DNA from 2 places in the Shewanella sp. NKUCC01_JLK genome. Region 1 is predicted to be linked to the other one. Evidence: predicted binding sites of a transcription regulator. Region 1 holds the regulator's gene; the other holds the start of a gene.
The links. Region 1 encodes MetJ, which represses methionine synthesis genes. Its sites were predicted from a motif close to TAGACGTCTAGACGTCTA; they were not measured.
Positions count from the first base shown of each region.

Region 2: the regulator MetJ is predicted to act here: its motif matches at 2,111-2,128, upstream of serA (phosphoglycerate dehydrogenase).

Region 1 is NZ_JAHKRD010000009.1:137,614-147,430, reverse strand. Features, by position in the region: gene KO537_RS11520 (bifunctional aspartate kinase/homoserine dehydrogenase II) at 1-2,320, opposite strand, end outside; gene metB (cystathionine gamma-synthase) at 2,332-3,495, opposite strand; gene metJ (met regulon transcriptional regulator MetJ) at 3,706-4,020, shown strand; gene KO537_RS11505 (sulfite exporter TauE/SafE family protein) at 4,155-4,898, shown strand; gene nrfD (NrfD/PsrC family molybdoenzyme membrane anchor subunit) at 5,005-5,952, opposite strand; gene KO537_RS11495 (4Fe-4S dicluster domain-containing protein) at 5,955-6,521, opposite strand; gene phsA (thiosulfate reductase PhsA) at 6,534-8,816, opposite strand; gene KO537_RS11485 (pentapeptide repeat-containing protein) at 9,246-9,817, opposite strand, start outside.
Region 2 is NZ_JAHKRD010000008.1:202,128-211,944, forward strand. Features, by position in the region: gene KO537_RS10765 (curlin) at 1-219, shown strand, start outside; gene KO537_RS10770 (LuxR C-terminal-related transcriptional regulator) at 394-1,059, opposite strand; gene KO537_RS10775 (DUF2238 domain-containing protein) at 1,454-2,062, opposite strand; gene serA (phosphoglycerate dehydrogenase) at 2,217-3,446, shown strand; gene ygfZ (tRNA-modifying protein YgfZ) at 3,601-4,563, shown strand; gene KO537_RS10790 (two-component system response regulator) at 4,652-5,668, opposite strand; gene KO537_RS10795 (PAS domain S-box protein) at 5,717-9,817, opposite strand, start outside.

The DNA.
Region 1 (9,817 bases):
CGCCCGGTCCACGGATGATCAGCGGATTACCTTGGTAGAAGACACTGCGGATCACAAACACATTATCACCAGGGGTTAAGTTGGCGTAAGGGTGATGGGTATCAATCCACTGCAAACCCACCTCGGCCTTGAGCTCTGGGCCGCTGTTGTCTAAGGATGCCACGTATCTGAGCACCTTATTTTGCTCCGCCGCCGCACCATACTGTTGCAGCAGATCGGCATCTAACTCGGCAATGCGGGTGAGAAATTGATCTAAGGGAATATCCGCCAAAGCGGCTGGCACGAGTGAGCGCAGTTCAATATCTTCGAGCTCGATTTCAAGGCCTATTTCACGGGCCAAAATAAGCAGTTTACGCTGCATATCACGACCGGAGAGATCGTCGCGGGGATCGGGTTCAGTAATGCCTAAGCCTCTGGCTTCAATCACTAATTCTGAAAATGGCTTACTAGTATCATATTTCTCAAACAACCAACACAAGGTGCCGGAGAAAATCCCGCCCACCGCTTCAACGCTATCACCGCTGTTACGCAGATCATTTAGCGCATGTTGGATGGGTAAACCTGCGCCACAGCTGGCGTTATAGCGCCAAAACAAACGACGATTACCCAGTTGCTGCTTTAACTCTCGATAGAAAGGCAATGGACCCGAGCCCGCAAGTTTATTCGCGCTCACCACATGGATGCCACGCTCGAACAGTTCTGGATATTGCAGCGTCAAACTGGCGCTGGCACTGATATCTAAGGCCACCAGCTCATCGCAGTTAACTTGCTCTAATTGCTCGAATAAATGTTCATACTGCCAAGGCGTTGCTTCAGTATTGAACTCTGTTTGCCACGCGGCAAGATTAATGCCAGTGGATTTAATCAAGGCTTTACTCGAACTGACTAAACCGACTAACTCAACACTAGCTTCGAGTTCATGGTCTAGTGAGGGTGAAACCGACTTAAACAGATCGATCCAAGCCTCACCGATATTACCCACACCGAGCAGCAGGACGCCAATGCGTTTACGCGGGCCAGCGCAGCGACGGTGAACTTTTTGGGTTAACAGATTCACCTGTGACTGGGGCACTAACGTCACTAAACTTAAATCGCCACTGAACAAAGGTTTAGCATCACGGCTCAGTAAACGCGCGAAGCTGCGGCGATAATGTTCGGCGTCGGCACTTACTAATGCGACTAAACCAAAATCTGTGTTGATCTGCTGCTCGCTGATCCCTAATGCTTCTGCCTCGGCATCGAGTAATCTTTGAACTTGTTTTTGATTCTCAGCGGTATAGGCAAGTTCAACCCTTTGATGGGCAGAGGTCCAATGGGCCAATGGCGTTAAACCCGCGGCAATCAATAAATCTAATAAACGAGTTAACTCCCCTGTGAGTTTAAAGCCGAACAGGACAACAGCATTGAGGTTAGTCACCACAGGCGCGCTCGCCGACGAACTGTGGGGTGCGATTAAGGTAAAGTCGGTGTGGGATGCATAACTTGAGCGTACCGCTAAACTCACTTCGGTATTAAACAAAGGCTGCAGAGTGCGCGAATGTAATACAGGCGAGCCTAAACGCGCTAGGCGATCGGCTTCGGCAAGTGACATGCTTTTCAGTAACTTGGCATCGTTGATTTTATTAGGATCGGCGTTGAACACCCCTTCCACATCGGTCCAAATGGTCACGCGCTCGATATCAGCGAGACTCGCAATCAGGCTGGCGCTAAAATCTGAACCATTACGACCAAGTAACAAGGTATCGCCACGCTCGTTAGCGCAGATAAATCCTGTGATCACTAAGCGTTCATTGGGATGCGCAGCTAATAGGGCTTGTACTTTAGCGCGGGATTCCTGTACCCGAATTTGTGGCACAGCGGCTTCATCGGCCACTAAAATTGAACAGGCATCCACATGGCTTGCTGCCACGCCAGATTCGCGCAGTAGCGCCGCCATTAAACGTGCCGACCAACGTTCGCCAAAGCTCACCACATGGTTGATTTGGTATTCGTTGCGCTCATCTAAGGACAACAAGCTGATGAGTTGCGCTTTATCAGTGGCCAAACGCTCACGCAGATCGCGGGCTTGTTCATTCGACAACAACTGCTCAATCAACCCCTGTTGGTAGCTGATCAGCACTTGTAATTCTTCTTGCCATAGCTGACCCGCATCACGCAGCGCTAATAATTTATACAGGAAATTCGTGCTTTTACCCGCCGCAGAGACCACCACGAGATCATCACTATGACCGTGGGTTAATAGGATATGGGCGACTCGGCGATAACAATCGGCATCCGCTAAACTGGAGCCACCAAATTTATGTAAGTGACAACGTGCCATCTATTATTCCTCTACTGACAAGCCGCAACGGCGGCTAATCCTGCTTGAATATCTGCAACTAAATCGGCGGCATCTTCAATACCCACCGATAGACGCAATAGGGTGTCCTTAATACCAGCCTCGAAGCGCGCTTGCGGCTCCATGGCTCTGTGGGTCATAGTTGCGGGCACGGCCACTAAACTTTCAACACCACCTAAACTTTCCGCCACGCTAAATAAGCTGAGTGCACCTAAAAAGGCCACCACTTCGGCCTCGCCGCCTTTGAGCTCAAAGCTCAGCATAGCGCCAAAGCCCTGTTGTTGCTTGGCCGCAATGGCGTGACCTGGATGATCCGCAAGCCCTGGGTAATAGACTTTGCTCACCACAGGGCTTTGCGTTAATACCTCAATAATACGCTGGGCATTGGCTTGATGCTCGCGAATACGCACCGCTAAGGTACGTAGGCCGCGCAGGGTCAGATAACTGTCAAAGGCTGACCCCGTTAAGCCTAGAGTGTTCGACCACCAATGTAAGCTTTCGCCGATTTGCGCGTCTTTGGCGACCACAGCGCCGCCGACCACATCGCTGTGACCATTGATATATTTAGTGGTGGAGTGGATAACGATATCCGCGCCTAACAATAGGGGTTGTTGCAATATCGGCGATAAAAAGGTGTTATCGACCACCACCAGCGCGCCGACCTCATGGCTCGCCTTAGCAATGGCTTCGATATCTACCACACGCAATAACGGGTTCGATGGGGTTTCGAGCCACACCATCTTAGGATTCTGCGCAATGGCGGCGGCTAACGCTTGGCTGTCGGTTTGGTCGACCACAATGAGCTTAAACTGGCCTTTCTTCGCCAAGTTGGTAAATAAACGGTAGGAACCGCCGTAACAATCGTGGGGCACAACTAATAGGTCATCGGGGCCGAGCAAAGTCGTCACTAAGGTGATGGCCGCCATGCCAGTGCATGTCACTATACCAGTGGCGCCCTTTTCTAATTGGGCTAATGCTTCACCTAAAATGCAGCGCGTTGGGTTGCCTGAACGACTGTAATCGAATTCGCGGGGATTTTTATGACCATCGAAGGCGTAATTAGTCGACAAATAAATCGGTGGCACAACTGCGCCATATTGAGTATCGCTTTCGATACCCTGACGCACTGCCAGTGTGGCTAATTGACGCTCTGCCATGGGGACTCCTAAATTCGGTAGACTGATAGAGATGTCTGGACGTCTAAATGTACCTAAGCCCAACGCCATCGTCAATAGGCGTGAAGACGTTTAGACGTCTGAACATAAAGAAATCTGTTTGCAATCACAAAGAAATAGTAGCAATAATTTGACTGTTCTTTGTAAGGGTTTAAAATCTGCCCCGAATTTAGCGTTATAACAGGTGAGTCAATGACTGAATGGAATGGGGAATACATCAGCCCCTATGCTGAACATGGCAAGAAGAATGAACAAGTAAAAAAAATTACTGTGTCTATTCCGCTCAAAGTGCTTAAGGTCCTCACGGACGAACGTACTCGTCGTCAGGTCAATAATTTGCGTCACGCCACCAACAGCGAGCTGTTGTGTGAGGCATTTTTGCACGCCTACACTGGCCAGCCATTGCCCAACGATGAAGATCTGTCAAAAGACAACCCAGACAGCATTCCCGCCGAAGCCAAGTTGTTGATGGATCAAATGGGAATCGAGTGGGAAGACATGGAATAGCGACTCGTCGCTTTCAAAGTCATATCACAGTGCTCATCAATAGGGATCGTTAACGATCCCTTTTTGTTTATACCCAAGCGACTTCAAACTTTAAATTTCACCATCTTGAGTTGGTTTGGGATATAGGAAATCCTATGTTTTCTATGATAGATCCACAGACACTCGCCTTAGCCTCGCTGGTCGTGTTTCTGGGCGCCTTAACCCAAAGTCTGATTGGGTTTGGGCTTGCGGTTGTCGCCAGTCCTTTGCTGTATATCGTCGATCCACAACTTGTACCTGCGCCTGTTATTGCTATGGGTTTCTCCATCGCCATGCTGACCTTAGTGCGTGAACGCGGTCACTTAGAATTCAATGGCTTGCAATATGCGCTCATAGGTCGCGTGCCCGGCGGTTTTATCGGCGCGAGTCTGTTGCTGTTTGCGCCTCAACCCATACTGGGTTTATCCATCGCCGCCATCGTGACTGTCGCAGTGATCCTCAGCCTGAATAAATTCAGCCTGCCAGTGAATAAGAAAACCCTCTTCGGTGCGGGTGTGGTTTCAGGGATCTTCGGCAATATCGCCGCGATTGGTGGCCCGCCGATGGCGATTTTGTTGGCAGGCAAAGATGCCTCGCAGTTTCGCGCAGCGCTTTCGGCCTTCTTCATTTTTAGCTCCATGATTGCACTGATCATTTTAGCAATCACTGGCTTATTAGAATTAAAACATCTGTGGCTGTCGTTGATGCTGCTCCCCTCAGTGATTTTAGGTTACTTAGTCGCAGGACGATTAGTGGGCCGTGTCGATAAAGAGAAGACAAAGATGGCGACGTTAGTCCTGTGCAGTATCAGCGCCTTAGTACTAACGGTGAAGTCGGTTATCGAGTTATTACCCCAATAAGCGTCCTGCTTGTACTGGCAAACCTTCTCAAGATTCAAACAATAAAAAAGCACTGACATTGCCAGTGCTTTTTCTTTATCTATCAATATGTAAAGCTAGATTACGCTCAGCTTAAATAGCTTTGCCCTGCGTACACAATAAAGTGTCTTAAGGCGAGTACGCCCGTTAAGCTCGCACAAGCTACCATGATCATCGCGCCCTTAGTATGGCGAGTCGCGGCGGGTAGCAGCATAAACAGCAAGGGAATACCAAAACCTATACCGACAACACCTATCCAGAACACGCTTGCCCATAGCCCAGAAGTTAACGATGCTAAGGCCGCAGCCGCCGCGCCGCCCTTGAAGTACAAGGCGCAGAACAACATGAACAGGAACAAGATTTCAATCGCCATCACAGGCAATTCTAAACCGTGCATCTTCACTAAAGTTTTGTCGTGGCTGTCAGTCTTAAACATCAGCAACGCCAGTACCGCATTGGCCGCAGCGCCCGCCGATAAACCCGACACTAAAAACAGCGCAGGCAGTACCGCAGTGTTGAGCATAGGATAGGCATTCATCGCCGAAATCAAGAAGCCAGTGTAAGCCCCTACGCCAATGGCCAGGACAAACAACAATACTTCAATCAGCTTTCGAAATGGCATAAGTAACTTAGCGATAGGTGTTAGGAAACCCAAACCCCATTTTGGTAAGTCATCCCGCAGCACAATAATGGCGTACGCAAAAGCTAAGGGAGAATACGCCAGCAGCGCCAGCACCCCGATTGCCATCACAGACTGGAAGTTATAGTGAATTAAGATCAACCAGAAGTGGAATGGTTTGGTTAAGTCAAACACTAAGCAAGCTAGACCTAAGCTAATTGCTACAGGCCCAATAATGGCTGCCGCCTTAAGAATGCTGCTTTCGGCTCCCGCGCTGAGTTCCTTATTCGCCCAGCGCAAACCAATGCCAATCAGTAAACTGCCCGCGGATAACCCCGCCATAAACAGGTAAACGGCGATGACCCAGTGCCAAGTGACAGGATCATATTGCGCCATGTCGCCCCAAGTATTGTTCATAATCAAATCCCCCCTCTTTTGGTAGGAACGCGATATACCCTAGGTTTAGTGCCCAAATGGGTTTTATCTTGGTAAGTGATTTTAGTGTTGAGCATGATGGCCACTTCACTCTGCGGATCATTAGCATCACCAAACACTAAGGCATCGGTTGGACACACAGTCACACACGCTGGCTCTTCGCCCCGTGCTAAACGCGTATCCTTACAGAAGTTACACTTGTCCGCCGCCTTGGTTTCTGGGTTCATAAAGCGCACTTTATAAGGGCACGCTGCCACACAGTACATACAACCGACACACTTCTCGGTATGGATAGAGATAATGCCATCTTCACCCACATAGGCCGCGCCTGTTGGGCACACTTTAACGCAGGGTGCATCTTCACATTGCTGGCAAGATACCCTGTGATATTTGAAATGCAGATTGGGCATCTCACCAAAGGGGCCTTCCACACGCACTTGCAGACGAGTTACGCCTTCGGGTACGCCATTTTCACTGCGACACGCCACGTTACAAGCTTGGCAGCCGATGCACTTATTCTCGTCGTGCACCATTACATATCGTTTATTCATTTAAGCCTCCGATTAGCGCTTTGCCAGCGTGACGCCCGTGGTGTGCACTGTCATGCCACACACAGGAGCAGTAACGTGCGGTAGTAAGTTACCGCAGTGGATACCTTTGCCCGTTGCTCTGACCAACTCTTTGTTTTTAGAACCAAAGCCCATGTAAGCAAACACAGTATCTTGGCGAATGCCCGGCGTGACTAAGGCATGGCCTTCTTCTGTGCCTACACTGCTGGTGAGGCGGATTGGGTCGCCATTGCTGATCCCTAATTTGCCCGCAGTAACAGGGTGAACCCACACAGCGTTATCCGACATCAGGTTAGCGAGCATAGGCACATTGTGGGTTGCACCATTGGTGTGCACCGCCACTTTGCCTTGGATAAAGTACAGCTCATCTGCTTTTTTAAGATTCACTTCGCGGAACTTGATCACCCCACGGCCCGGTGCCATGGCTTCGACTTTCGCGGAAGTGAGTTCAATTTTGCCACTCGGAGTTTTAAAGGTCAGTGCGCTGGCGTAAGTGCCGTCTTCATCGGCAGGTCGCGCATTGGGGTATGCCTTAATAAACTCGGCAACCATCTTAGGCTCGCACAACATAATTGGCTTACCGAAGCTCACAAAACCTTCGTCTTTGATCCGGCGCAGCAGGTCAGTGTCGCGGTTCACCTGCAGCATTTGCAGGGTTTCCATGTTTTCCCATGGATAGAACTCGCCAAGGCCCATAGCCACACCCACATCCTTAAAGATCTGCCAAGAAGGCTTAGTATCACCTAAGGTTTCAACGACCCGTTGGCGCACATAATAGGCCGGATTTTTACCTGACTTATCAGCAATTTCTTCATCACGTTCAAGATAAGTCGACTCAGGTAAAATCACGTCCGCATAGGCGGCGGTTTCGCTGATATACACATCACACACGGCGATAAAGTCGAGCTTTTTCATCGCTTCAACAACGCGCGCCCTGTCTGTCATGGTTTGCATTGGGTTAGTGCGTGACATCACCCAGCCGTGTAACTGGTAAGGAACAGCGCTTAATGTGGCATCGAGAATAGTTTGGTAAACGCCGCCCGATGTCCACATCATGGCGTACTGTTCTTCCACCTGATCGATACGTTTCGCTGCTGGTTTTGGCATGTCTTTCACGCCAGGTTTTGCCAATACGGGCGCAACCGCTTCACCGGCAAGCTTGTTGTAATCACCGGGTTTCTGGCCGATATAAATCCCGCCCTTACGCTCGATGTTACCAATCAAGACGTTAGCGGCGTAAAGGGCGCGGCGCATCTCAAACTCTTCGGTGGTAAAGGTGGCTCTGTGACCAAAATCGACCACTGCATGGGGCGCTTTAGCGGCATATTCGTGGGCGATACGACGGATGTCTTTGGCAGGCACATCGGAGATGGTTTCAGCCCATTCAGGGGTATAAGCTTTCACTTCGGCGGCAAAGGCTTCGAAACCTTCCACATAACGCGCGACAAATGCCTTGTCGTAAAGATTATCTTCAATCAATACATGGCATAACGCCAAGGCGACGGCCACGTCGGTACCGGGGCGAATGGCATACCATTCATCGGCCTTGTCGGCCACAATGGAGAATCTTGGCTCGAACACCACCAGCTTGGCACCTTTGTCCATTTGCGCCGCCATCATGCCGCGGGTTTCGGACATATTGATGCCTTCGTACAGGTTATGGCCGAAGTTAATGATGTATTTAGAATTACTTAAATCACGTTTGACCTTAGTGCCAAAAATAGCCTTAGCGGCAATTTCATAACCACCTGGGCAAGTCGACGCGTGGGTAAAGGTATTTGGACTACCAAAGGCGGTCGCAAGGTGAAACAAATGCTTTTCTTGTGAGCCAGATTTTGACGAGAATGCCACGGCTTCTGGGCCATGTTCTTTTTTGATTTTATTGAGGTTTTCAGCAATTAATTTATAAGCTTCATCCCAACTGATCTCAGCCCATTTACCTTCGCCGCGCTCACCGACCCGCTTTAACGGTTTAACGATACGCTGTGGATCGTACAATAAACTATGGCCTGCGCCGCCACGGGCACACACTTTACCGCCAAAAGATTTAGCGGCCTTGTTGCCACTAATGAAGACGTTTTTGCCCTCAATCACCCGCGCCGAAATCGGGCAGCGAGTCGAACACATTTCACAAATACTGGCAATGTCTTTGCCCATGCCCTTTAGCTGCTTATTCTCTAATGCCGCTAAGCTGCCCGGCAGCAGACTGGCCAGCGCACACGTGGCGCTGCTCGCTCCTGCTCCCTTTAAAAAGGTTCGCCTATTAAGCTCAATCATGGTTACCTCCATCACGCTCATCCCACCCGTCAGTCGCCACATTGGACGCCATCGAGCAGAGGTTTGCTCACTGATTTGATTACTTTTTTAGTTATAAAGCGTTAAAACAGCGCCACCATATCTTCAAAATACACGGCATACGCTGAATACACTGCTCATCCACAGAGATTGTTATCCCGAAAGAGGTAGGTGGGTATTGTGGTAAACCACATGGGGAAGCTCGGTGTGATCTACCGCAACTAAAACCTAAGACTGACCTTGAAATACGTGAATAAGATCAATAGGTCTTAAAAAACGGACAGAAAAAGCCGCCAGCTTTGGATACTGGCGGCTGAGAAGAAAACTGACATTTCAATCAATTGCGATAACACTCGTGGGATGAGCATCACTATGCTGAGTGAAAAGCTGAACGAAAACCTACCATAATCCTTAATCCATTAATTCTATATCGAGGCAGTTGAGTAGCCGAATCGCTTCGTCGCGGCTAAACTTAGCGCCTTTGATTTTATTGTTAAAAATGTCGATATCGTAATTGGATGCCTCGCTGAAATCCGCCTCCAATAATTGAGTTCGGCCAAACAGACTATGACTAAAATCCGTGTAGGTGAAATTGGCTTGATTAAAACTGCCCTCGCGAAAATCGACATCGTGGGCCTTACACTCTTCGATGATAATTTCATCGAGGGACAAACCTAAAAATGAGCAATCATTTAAGATGGATTGCTTAAAGGAAAAGGGCGCGGCAAAGGATAAACGCGACCACGCGGCGCGGGTCCAATCGATACCGACTAACTTACATTCTTCAAACTCCACCCCGCTGAACTGACACTGGGGCACTTTCACTAAACTTAAGTTGCAACGCACAAAGCGGCAATCGATAAACTTGCATTTACGGAAAGTGCTCTCGCTAAAATGGCAATCTTGAAAGTAGCAATCCTCAAACTCGATGCCCTGTAGATCTTGTGCTAATTCCGACAAGCCATTGAACTGTTTTGATAAAA
Region 2 (9,817 bases), on a different contig from region 1:
GCGCAAATTACTCAATCAGGTAACGGTAACTGGGTAGGCGGCGATAGCGACACTTCATTTGCTTCAAATTCATTTGGCGTTAGCGGTGACAATAACAGCCTGTCAATCACTCAAACGGGTAATGACAACTTAGTGTTAGGTTCTCAAGCGGGCACTAACAACAGCATCAACGTGAACCAATCAGGCAATATGAACGTTGCCACTTTAGTGCAATACTAGTCAATACTGTTAAACCACCACAGCTAAACTCTTTGGTGGTGGTTTATAAAAAGGGTGTTAAACAAAAAGCGGGAATGTTTAAATAAACATTCCCGCTTTTCTATGTTGATATGCTAGTAATCATTAACATTAACCACTCACAGCGAAAAGCTAACGACCAATATCTTTAACTGACTAACTGCACAACTCAAAGTGAGTTTGATAGGTTTGCGCCCAACGTAAAAGCTCAACCCGATTACGAGACTGGGTCTTGCGGAAAATAGAAGAAATATGCGCCTTCACTGTATGTTCGCTGATACATAACCTATGAGCGATTTCTTTATTTCTCGCACCACTCGATACGAATTGAATGATAGTGCGTTCACGGGATGTCAGCATCTGCAGCATAGCCACAGTATCAGAGGGCATTTCATTATTACCTTCTAACTTTTGTACGACACGGCGGAACATTTTGCTTAGCAAAGTTCTATCGTACCAAAGTTCCTCTGCCACCATTTTACGTAAACCCGTTAACATCAGATCCATACGTTGATCGGCAAATAAAATACCTCGAATGCCGAGCAACATTGCAGATTCTTGGTCTAAGGAGTCTCGCTCAACTTGATACAGCGCCACAGGAAAATGTGACACTAATCGCGAAGCTAACAGAGGTATCCCTTTGTTATCTAATGCTGAACCTTTTTGGGTGATCAGATAAAAACTACGGCGACTCTTGTCTAAATCCAGTTCTGCCGCATGCTTTACTATACGCGTTTTCAAACCTATGGATTCAGCGAGTAACGCTAAATGACATGGCGCGGCCATTTGGTGTAAAAAAACCAATTCATTAATTGTGCTCAATGACTCTCCTCCCTGAAAAGTATTCTCTATTGCAAAATGGTATGTTTGACTCGTCTTTTTAGTTAGATTTTTCAACATTCCATTAACCTAGTTAATTCTGACTAGTTAACGATTGAAAAACATCACCCAAATGTACTATTCCCTGTTTAATGCTAGTAGGTTCGACTAACTCACCACAATAAAATGGAATAACAGTCAAAAATACCGTTTTACTTGGCCAACGCCCAGCACCTAATACTTTCCAACTATGACGTTATCAATCCAAAGTTGCAACACAAAGAAAACACAATAACAACACTAAAGTATGACAACTCAATGTCATCACACTCACACCATATATTTCAGGGAAGAAAGTCTTACAACTCAAACAGAGAGCATCACCCACTTTTAGCCGCTAAATCCTCTGCTTGAGTCTCGCGATTTGTTTATCTTGAAAACGAGACAGTAAAGCTAACGCGACAATTGCACCAATGAGGGCAAGAAACATGTCAGATTGGGTATCCCATACATAGCCTTGAGTCCCTAAAAAGGCTTCCGCCCCTTCGCCGGTTGCCACGGCAACCCACCATTCGATCAGTTCATAAAACGCCGAAAAAGCGAGCACAAAACAAGTGGCAAGAAACGCGCACCAAGCCCCAGGTTTGACAGCTTGATTACGCAACATAATTTCACGGGCGAGCATGGCTGGGATAAAACCTTGCGCAAAATGACCTACTTTATCGTAATTATTACGTTCTGAACCCATCCAATCGGCAATCGTGTCGAATAACGGCACTTCAGCGTAAGTATAATGAGCGCCTACAAACAACACACAGCAGTGTATTAAGACGAGAAAATATACTAAAGGTGTCAGTGGAAAACGTTTACGAGTAAAGAATAAAATCGGTACAGCAATCAATGCAGGCAAGGCTTCGAGCCACCATGTGAAAGGATCTGCGGGTTTTATCGCCGACCACACCAAAACTGAGAGGTAAATACCGCACCATGCGATTTTGTTATTCAATGTTTCTTCCTCTTATGCGATATTGTTCTAAATTTAGAATATTAACTTTAGCCATCTAGCCCTCCACACTGAGCAAAAAAAGTGCTACTTTGGTGGGTGAAGGTTGTGAGCATATCATAAGAAACATTTCTATTAATTAGAGGGTACCCATATCATGGCGAAACATTCGCTGGACAAGGATAAGATCAAGATCCTGCTGTTGGAAGGCGTCCACCAATCTGCGGTCGATGTATTTGAACGTGCGGGATACACCAATATCGAATACCACAAAGCTTCCTTAAGCGATGAAGCCTTACTTGAGTCCATTAAAGATGCGCATTTTGTGGGACTTCGTTCGCGTACCCAATTAACTGCAGAGGTGCTGAAACGTGCCGAGAAGTTAATCGCGATAGGATGTTTCTGTATTGGAACCAACCAAGTTGACCTTGCCACCGCCGAATCCCTTGGTATCCCAGTATTTAACGCTCCCTTCTCAAACACTCGCAGTGTTGCAGAACTCGTGATTGGCGAAATCATTATGTTGATGCGGGGTATCCCTGAACGCAACGCTATCGCTCACCGTGGCGGCTGGATGAAAACCGCAGCGGGCAGCTATGAAGTGCGTGGTAAAACCTTAGGTGTGATTGGTTACGGCCATATTGGTACTCAACTTGGCATTCTGGCGGAAACCTTAGGTATGCGCGTCGTGTTCTTCGATATCGAAGACAAACTGCCACTAGGTAACGCACAACAAGTCCATTCGTTGGAACTCCTATTAGCACAAGCTGATGTAGTAAGCTTACATGTCCCTGAAACTCCACAAACAAAAGACATGATAGGCGCTGCCGAGTTTGCAGCAATGAAAAAGGGCAGCATCTTTATCAACGCATCACGCGGTACTGTAGTCGATATTGAAGCTTTAACCGTTGCGTTAAAAGAACGTCACCTCGCAGGTGCCGCAATCGATGTATTCCCCGTTGAACCACAATCGAATGACGATGAATTTATCAGTCCTCTACGCGGTTTAGACAATGTTCTCCTCACGCCGCACGTCGGCGGTAGCACGGCCGAAGCCCAAGAAAACATTGGTATCGAAGTCGCGGGTAAGCTCGCTAAATACTCAGACAACGGCTCAACCGTTTCTGCGGTTAACTTCCCTGAAGTGTCATTACCAACACATAAAGGCACCTCGCGCTTGCTGCATATTCACCAAAACCGTCCGGGCGTGTTGATCAAGATCAACCAAGCCTTCTCGGAAAAAGGCATCAACATCGCCGCCCAATATTTGCAGACCACCGCAGAAATTGGTTATGTCGTGATGGAAGTCGACACAACTCAAGCGGAAGAAGCCTTAGTTGAACTCAAAGCCATTGAAGGTACATTACGTACCCGCGTGCTGTTTTAAACTTTAAACTCCACTCGCTTTAAGCCTATCGACTAAAGCACACATAATAAGGCGCACAGATCATTCACAGATATGTGCGCCTTATGCTTTTGAGCCAACTGGAATTCCGTTACAATCTAGCCTCTCACATCGTCTTCATTTTCAGGATCTCGCTATGACTATTTCAGTTTCTACGCCCCATTGGGATCTGGACGCTACCTTGCCTCCACTTATGCTTGCCAACTTATCTCATTTGGGCCTCATCAAAGTCGTTGGAGAACAAGGCCGCAGTTTTATCCATGGCCAAGTGACCACAGATATCAGCTCATTGGCCACGGATCAATGGCGCTGGGGCGCGCATTGCGATCCTAAAGGTAAAATGCTGGCCAGTTTCAGAACCTTTGCCATTCAAGATGCACTCTTTATGTTGATGCCAAAGGATGCCATCGAAGTCGATTTACCCCAGTTACAAAAATATGCCGTGTTTAGTAAAGCCACCCTAAGCAATGCATCCGCTGAATGGACTCTGCTCGGGGTTGCCGGTGAACAGGCAAGCCAATTCGTGAACAAACATTTTGGTGACATTCAGCAAGAGCTCACACTCATTGAAAATGGTGCGATTTTAAAAGACGCTGAACGTTTTATTTTAGTATTAACACCAGATGCCGCAGCAGCTTTAGTTGCGCAATCGGAACTGAGTGTATTTGACGCCAGTGCATGGCAAGCGTTAGAGATTGCAGCGGGTTACCCCAATCTTGCCGCCAGCCATGCCAGCCAGTACGTACCGCAGATGTGTAATCTACAAGCGGTTAACGGTATCAGCTTCAATAAGGGCTGTTACATGGGACAAGAAACCATAGCGCGAATGAAATATCGTGGTGGTAATAAACGCGCCCTGTATATTTTGCGCGGTCACACCAATCTTCAAATCACCCTAGCATCAGGCCTCGAAATCGCGATGGAAGACAGTTTTCGCCGTGGCGGTCAAATCATTGAGTTTGTGCAGCGTGGCAATCAAGTCTTGTTAACCGCCGTACTTCCTAATGACACGGCTAATGATACTCAGCTACGTTTTGCCGACGATGAACAATCACATTTAACGATCCAAGCACTGCCCTACTCATTAGATGAAGCGTAATGCTTTGATTTAATATAATTAGTATAAAATATTGAAGCAGAATAAAGGCGCCAATGGCGCCTTTATCTTAGTCAATGCACTTCGAGCATCAATTTTCTAAATAAGTATCTCGAATGGCAATTGCTTCTGGCAGGATTTGCTTGAACTCCTCCACCAGCTTAGGATCGAAATGTTTTCCCGCTTGATTTTCAAATAGCTCCATAGTTGCTTCAATCGTCCAAGCCTGCTTGTAAGGCCGTTGCGAAGTCAGCGCATCGAACACATCCGCAATCGCGGTGATACGCCCTTCAAGGGGAATTTCTTCGCCTACCAAGCCATTGGGGTAACCTGAACCATCCCACTTCTCATGGTGAGTTAAGGCGATACGACGGGCCATTTGCAATAACGGATCGCTATGTTCACCAATAATTTCTGCACCTATGGCGGCGTGCTGCTGCATAATTTCCCATTCCTGCGCATCAAGTTTCCCTGGCTTTTTCAGCACTGCATCGGGCGTACCGATTTTACCAATATCGTGCATAGGCGCCGCATTAAAAATCAAGTCACAAAAGGTCGTCGGTAAGCCGAGCTTTATCGCTAATATGCGGGCGTAATGGCTCATACGCACAACATGTAGACCCGTCTCGTTGTCCTTGTATTCAGCGGCACGGCCAAGACGACGGATAATCTCGAAACGGGTTTCTTCTAATTCGTGGGTACGAACTTTAACTTGTTGTTCGAGTAGACGTTTTTGATCATAAAGCGCAAGATGCGTTTTAACCCGCGCTTTAACGACAGGCGCACTTACGGGCTTAGTAATGTAATCCACCGCGCCCAATGCAAAACCTTGGGCTTCATCAGCAATTTCAGATAAGGCGGTCACGAAGATCACCGGAATATGGCTGGTCAGCGGCTCTTGCTTTAGCAGCTTGCAGACTTCATAGCCATTCATACCTGGCATCATGACATCGAGTAAAATCAAGTCAGGCCGCGATTTTGTCACTAACGCTAACGCCCTCGGGCCATCGATCGCCACTTTGACTTTGTAATCATCACCTAAAATACCAATCAAAATATCGATATTCTCAGGTGTGTCATCGACGACTAATATTGTTGCTTTTTCCATTAACAACTCCACTCAATGTCACGCATTATAAATTCGCGCTACCGCTTTCTATCCTAACTGTGTAATCACATCGTCAATTAAGTCGATTGCCTCATCAAACTGATACTGGTTAATCATAGATAAAGCGGGGCTTAATGTTTGCCACATCGCACTACTCACCTTCGGCTTTAACGCATCAATTTTTGCCACTGCGCTGGCATCGGCATCATCTAAGTTCTGCCGCAAGGCCTGTAATGCCGCCCTTAAATCTTCAGCAGATAATAAATCAACGGCTTGAGGTTCGGCTTGATTCACCGCTGCTGGTTTGGCGTGTTCAATCGCATCGCAGATAGAGGACACTAGCGGTTGAATTTGAACCAATTCATCTTCATAGGGCACTTTCTCTGTTAAATGCAACTCAAGCAAACGCGCTAATTCCACCAACTTTGCCGAACTTAAATTACCCGCTAAGCCTTTAAGGGTGTGGGCGATACGCACCGCATCTTCGACTTGATTCGCCGCAATCGCTTTGCGAACCTGCTCCACCACATTACGTTGACTGCTCACAAAACGATCAAAGATTCGTTGATAAAGACGCGTCGAATGCTGCACCAGTTGCAAACCTCTATCGATATCCAGCTCAGGGTGTTCTGGCCACTTGAGCAATACCGTTTGATCAGCGCCATTGCTGACTTCACCCTGTGCGCTGGACGAAGTTAACCGAGTTGAGGCTTCCGCCCTTATCGCAGCAGAAATTCCAGAAGATCCGAGGTATTTCAATAGGGTTTGATAGAGCACATTCACTTCTATGGGCTTGGCAATATGGTCATTCATCCCAGCCCGAAGACACATATCTCTATCACCAGCCATCGCATTCGCAGTCATAGCGACGACAGGTAAATTTGCCAACTCAGGCCTTTTCCTTATCGCTTTAGTGGCTTGATAACCATCCATCACCGGCATTTGACAGTCCATTAACACTAGATCGAAATGCTGTTGGGATAGCTTATCTAAGGCAATTTGTCCATTGGTCGCTATGGATAAAATAATCCCCACTTGCTCTAAAAACTCGCTGGCGACTTCGAGATTCATCTCGTTATCTTCCACTAATAAGATACGCTTCCCTTGAAGTGGTAATAATAACTGCGGCGCCAGGTCTTCGGTACGGCGTCTGACTGGCAATATGCCTTCACGGCCAATCGCATTCATTATGCCATCGAGCATGCGTGAGGCGCTGATGGGTTTACTGATGTACCCCGCCAGTGCTAATTGCTCAATTTGAGTGATAAATTCATGATTCGCATGGGCGGATACCATAAAGATCTTAGGCTGAGACTTAGCCTGTAGTTGGATCTGACGGGCGGTTTCTAACCCGTCCATACTGGGCATTTTCCAATCGATTAATGCCACTTCATAGGTCTGCAGTAAACAGCGGCTTATTGCTTCTTCACCTGAACGAACCGTATCGACTCTAAAGCCCATACTTTCGAGCGTTGTACGCATTATGTCCCTAGCGGTCGCGTTATCATCTACCACCAGCACAGACATGCCCTCAAGCTCTTGCTCAAGCACTAATTTTTGGCCCTCGGAAATTTGTAACTTCACAGTGAAATAGAAGGTGCTGCCATGACCAAATTGACTTTCGACACCAATATTGCCCCCCATGAGTTCAACGAGTTGCTTGCAAATAGCCAAGCCTAAGCCTGTACCACCGTATTTACGGGTGGTTGAAGTATCCGCTTGGGTAAAGGATTTAAATAATTTTGCTTGCTGCTGCTCAGTTAAGCCTATGCCGCTATCACGCACACTAAAACGCAGCACGACATCATCATCTTGCTGTTCAACAAGATTTAACGACAGTAATACTTCACCCCGCTCGGTGAATTTAATGGCGTTATTCATCAAGTTAATCAACACTTGACCTAAGCGTAGCGAATCACCATATAAATAACGCGGCACGTTAGGGGCGACTGCAAATAACAATTCAATCTGCTTGTGGGCGGCTTTTTCAGAGAACATATCGCTGAGATCTTCTAGCATAGTATCGAGCTGAAATGGCACTGAATCTATGTCGAGCTTACCCGCTTCAATCTTAGAGAAATCCAGAATGTCATTGATAATAGACAGTAAAGACTGCGATGCCCGCTCAATCTTCTCCACATAGTTTTTCTGTTTTTTATCTAATTCGGTCTGTAAGCACAGCTGCGACATGCCGATAATGGCGTTCATCGGGGTGCGTATTTCGTGGGACATATTCGCCAAGAAGTCACCCTTGGCTTTACTGGCGGCATCAGCTTGCTCTTTGGCAAGTAACAGTTCATCGGAGAGCAATTTAAGCTCTGTCATATCGACCATACTGATCACAGCCGATTCAAATTGTCCTTGGGCATCTAACAATGCCGACACATTGACCGTCATCCATAAAGGCGCACCGGAAGGACGAATAAAACTCCTCTCGCCACGATAATGGTCAATTTTGCCACCGACCAATTCCTTAAATTGCGCCTTGGCAATATGCTTATCTTGCGCGCTAAGGACCTCAAAAATTGCGGTATTGCGTAAACTCTCCCGTGACCGCGCCATATCGGCACAGAATTGGTCATTACAATCTAAGATAACGCCTTTAACATCCACATTGACGATACCAATGGTCGCACCATCGAACAGTGCCTTAAAGTGCGCTTCACTGAGGGCTAACTCTTGTTCTATGCTCTTGCGTTGGGTAATGTCCATTACATACCCATTCCAAGTAATAGCGCCATCCTCCTCTATATGGCCGCTCGCACCCGCTTCCATCCAACGTATGCTGCCATTGGGATGGCGATAACGAAACTCGCGGATCCATTGAAACCTATCTTCACTCTTACCCGAAAGTGCTCGCACGACATCCGGCCTTTCGTCATCAAAAATCCGCTCAGCGATGGTGTCAAAATTACTAATAAGATCATCACGATGTAGCCCCAGCATTTTCATTGCCGCACCAGAGAGAAAGGTAAATCTGCGATCAGTAGGCGAGTGCCATAACAATTGGTACACGGTACAAGGAATAGACTCTGTAATATTGGTCAATTGCAGGCGCGAAGCCTCCAACTGCCCTATAGCAAGCTTACTCTCTGTGATGTCATCAATACTGCCGTCGAACCAAAGTGGAACGCCCTCTTCGGTATAACTTGCCTTACCTTTCTCATGCACCCAGCGCACACTGCCATCGCGATGGCGGATACGATATTCCACTTCAAAGGTTTCTTGCTGCGCGAGTGCCCTATCAATATGCAAATGACATGTAGGCCGATCCTCTTCTAAAATCAGCGAAGCAAAGGTACGTTGGCGATTTTCAATAAACTGACTCGCTGCATAACCCGTAATCTCAGCAATATTGTCACTGATATATTCCATGAACCATATATCCGCGATACGAGTCCGATAAACGGCGCCGGGAATATTAGTCACTAAGCCACGAAAACGCTGTTCGCTATCACGGATCTTCTGCTCAACGGCCAGTTTTTGTGTCATATCGCGTATTGAAGCCGCCACTTGCCTTTGTCCATCAAAGGCAGGGGGAAGAATACTCAGCGCTATTTCCGCAATAAATTCATTACCATCGGCTTTTAACGCCCGTACATGACGGGCATTTGCCATGCCTCTATCGCGGCCTTCGCGCAGGAATGTTTGCCGCTCAAGTACATGCCCGTTTCCTAACTCTTGCGGCAATAACGCCTCAACCTGCAAACCCAGCATAGCGCCCGTTTCGTATCCAAAGAGCTGCTGACAGCGACTGTTAGTAAAGACGATTTTCCCAAGTTCGTCGACGATGAGCATGGCCTCTGGAGCGGCTTCTAGTACGGCATTTGACCAGACTGCCGCTGAAAACTGCTCAGTAACATCGGTAAATAACATCTCCACCGACATTAACTCACCCGTATCTGATAATAACGGCTGCATAAACACATCGAGCCTTCTTAAATGCCCTTTTTCATCCAGCATTTCAACTTGATGCGAAGGCACATTTTGGCCCTTTAAGGCCAAATCGGTATATTCCCAGTTCTTCTCATTGAGGGGATTAGCCGAGAAGAGCCTTTGATATTTGCGCTTGAGTAAATCAGGGGTAATCCCCAACACCTTAGTTACCCCCTCACTAACCTGGGCGAGTTGACCATTGGGTTCAAGGGA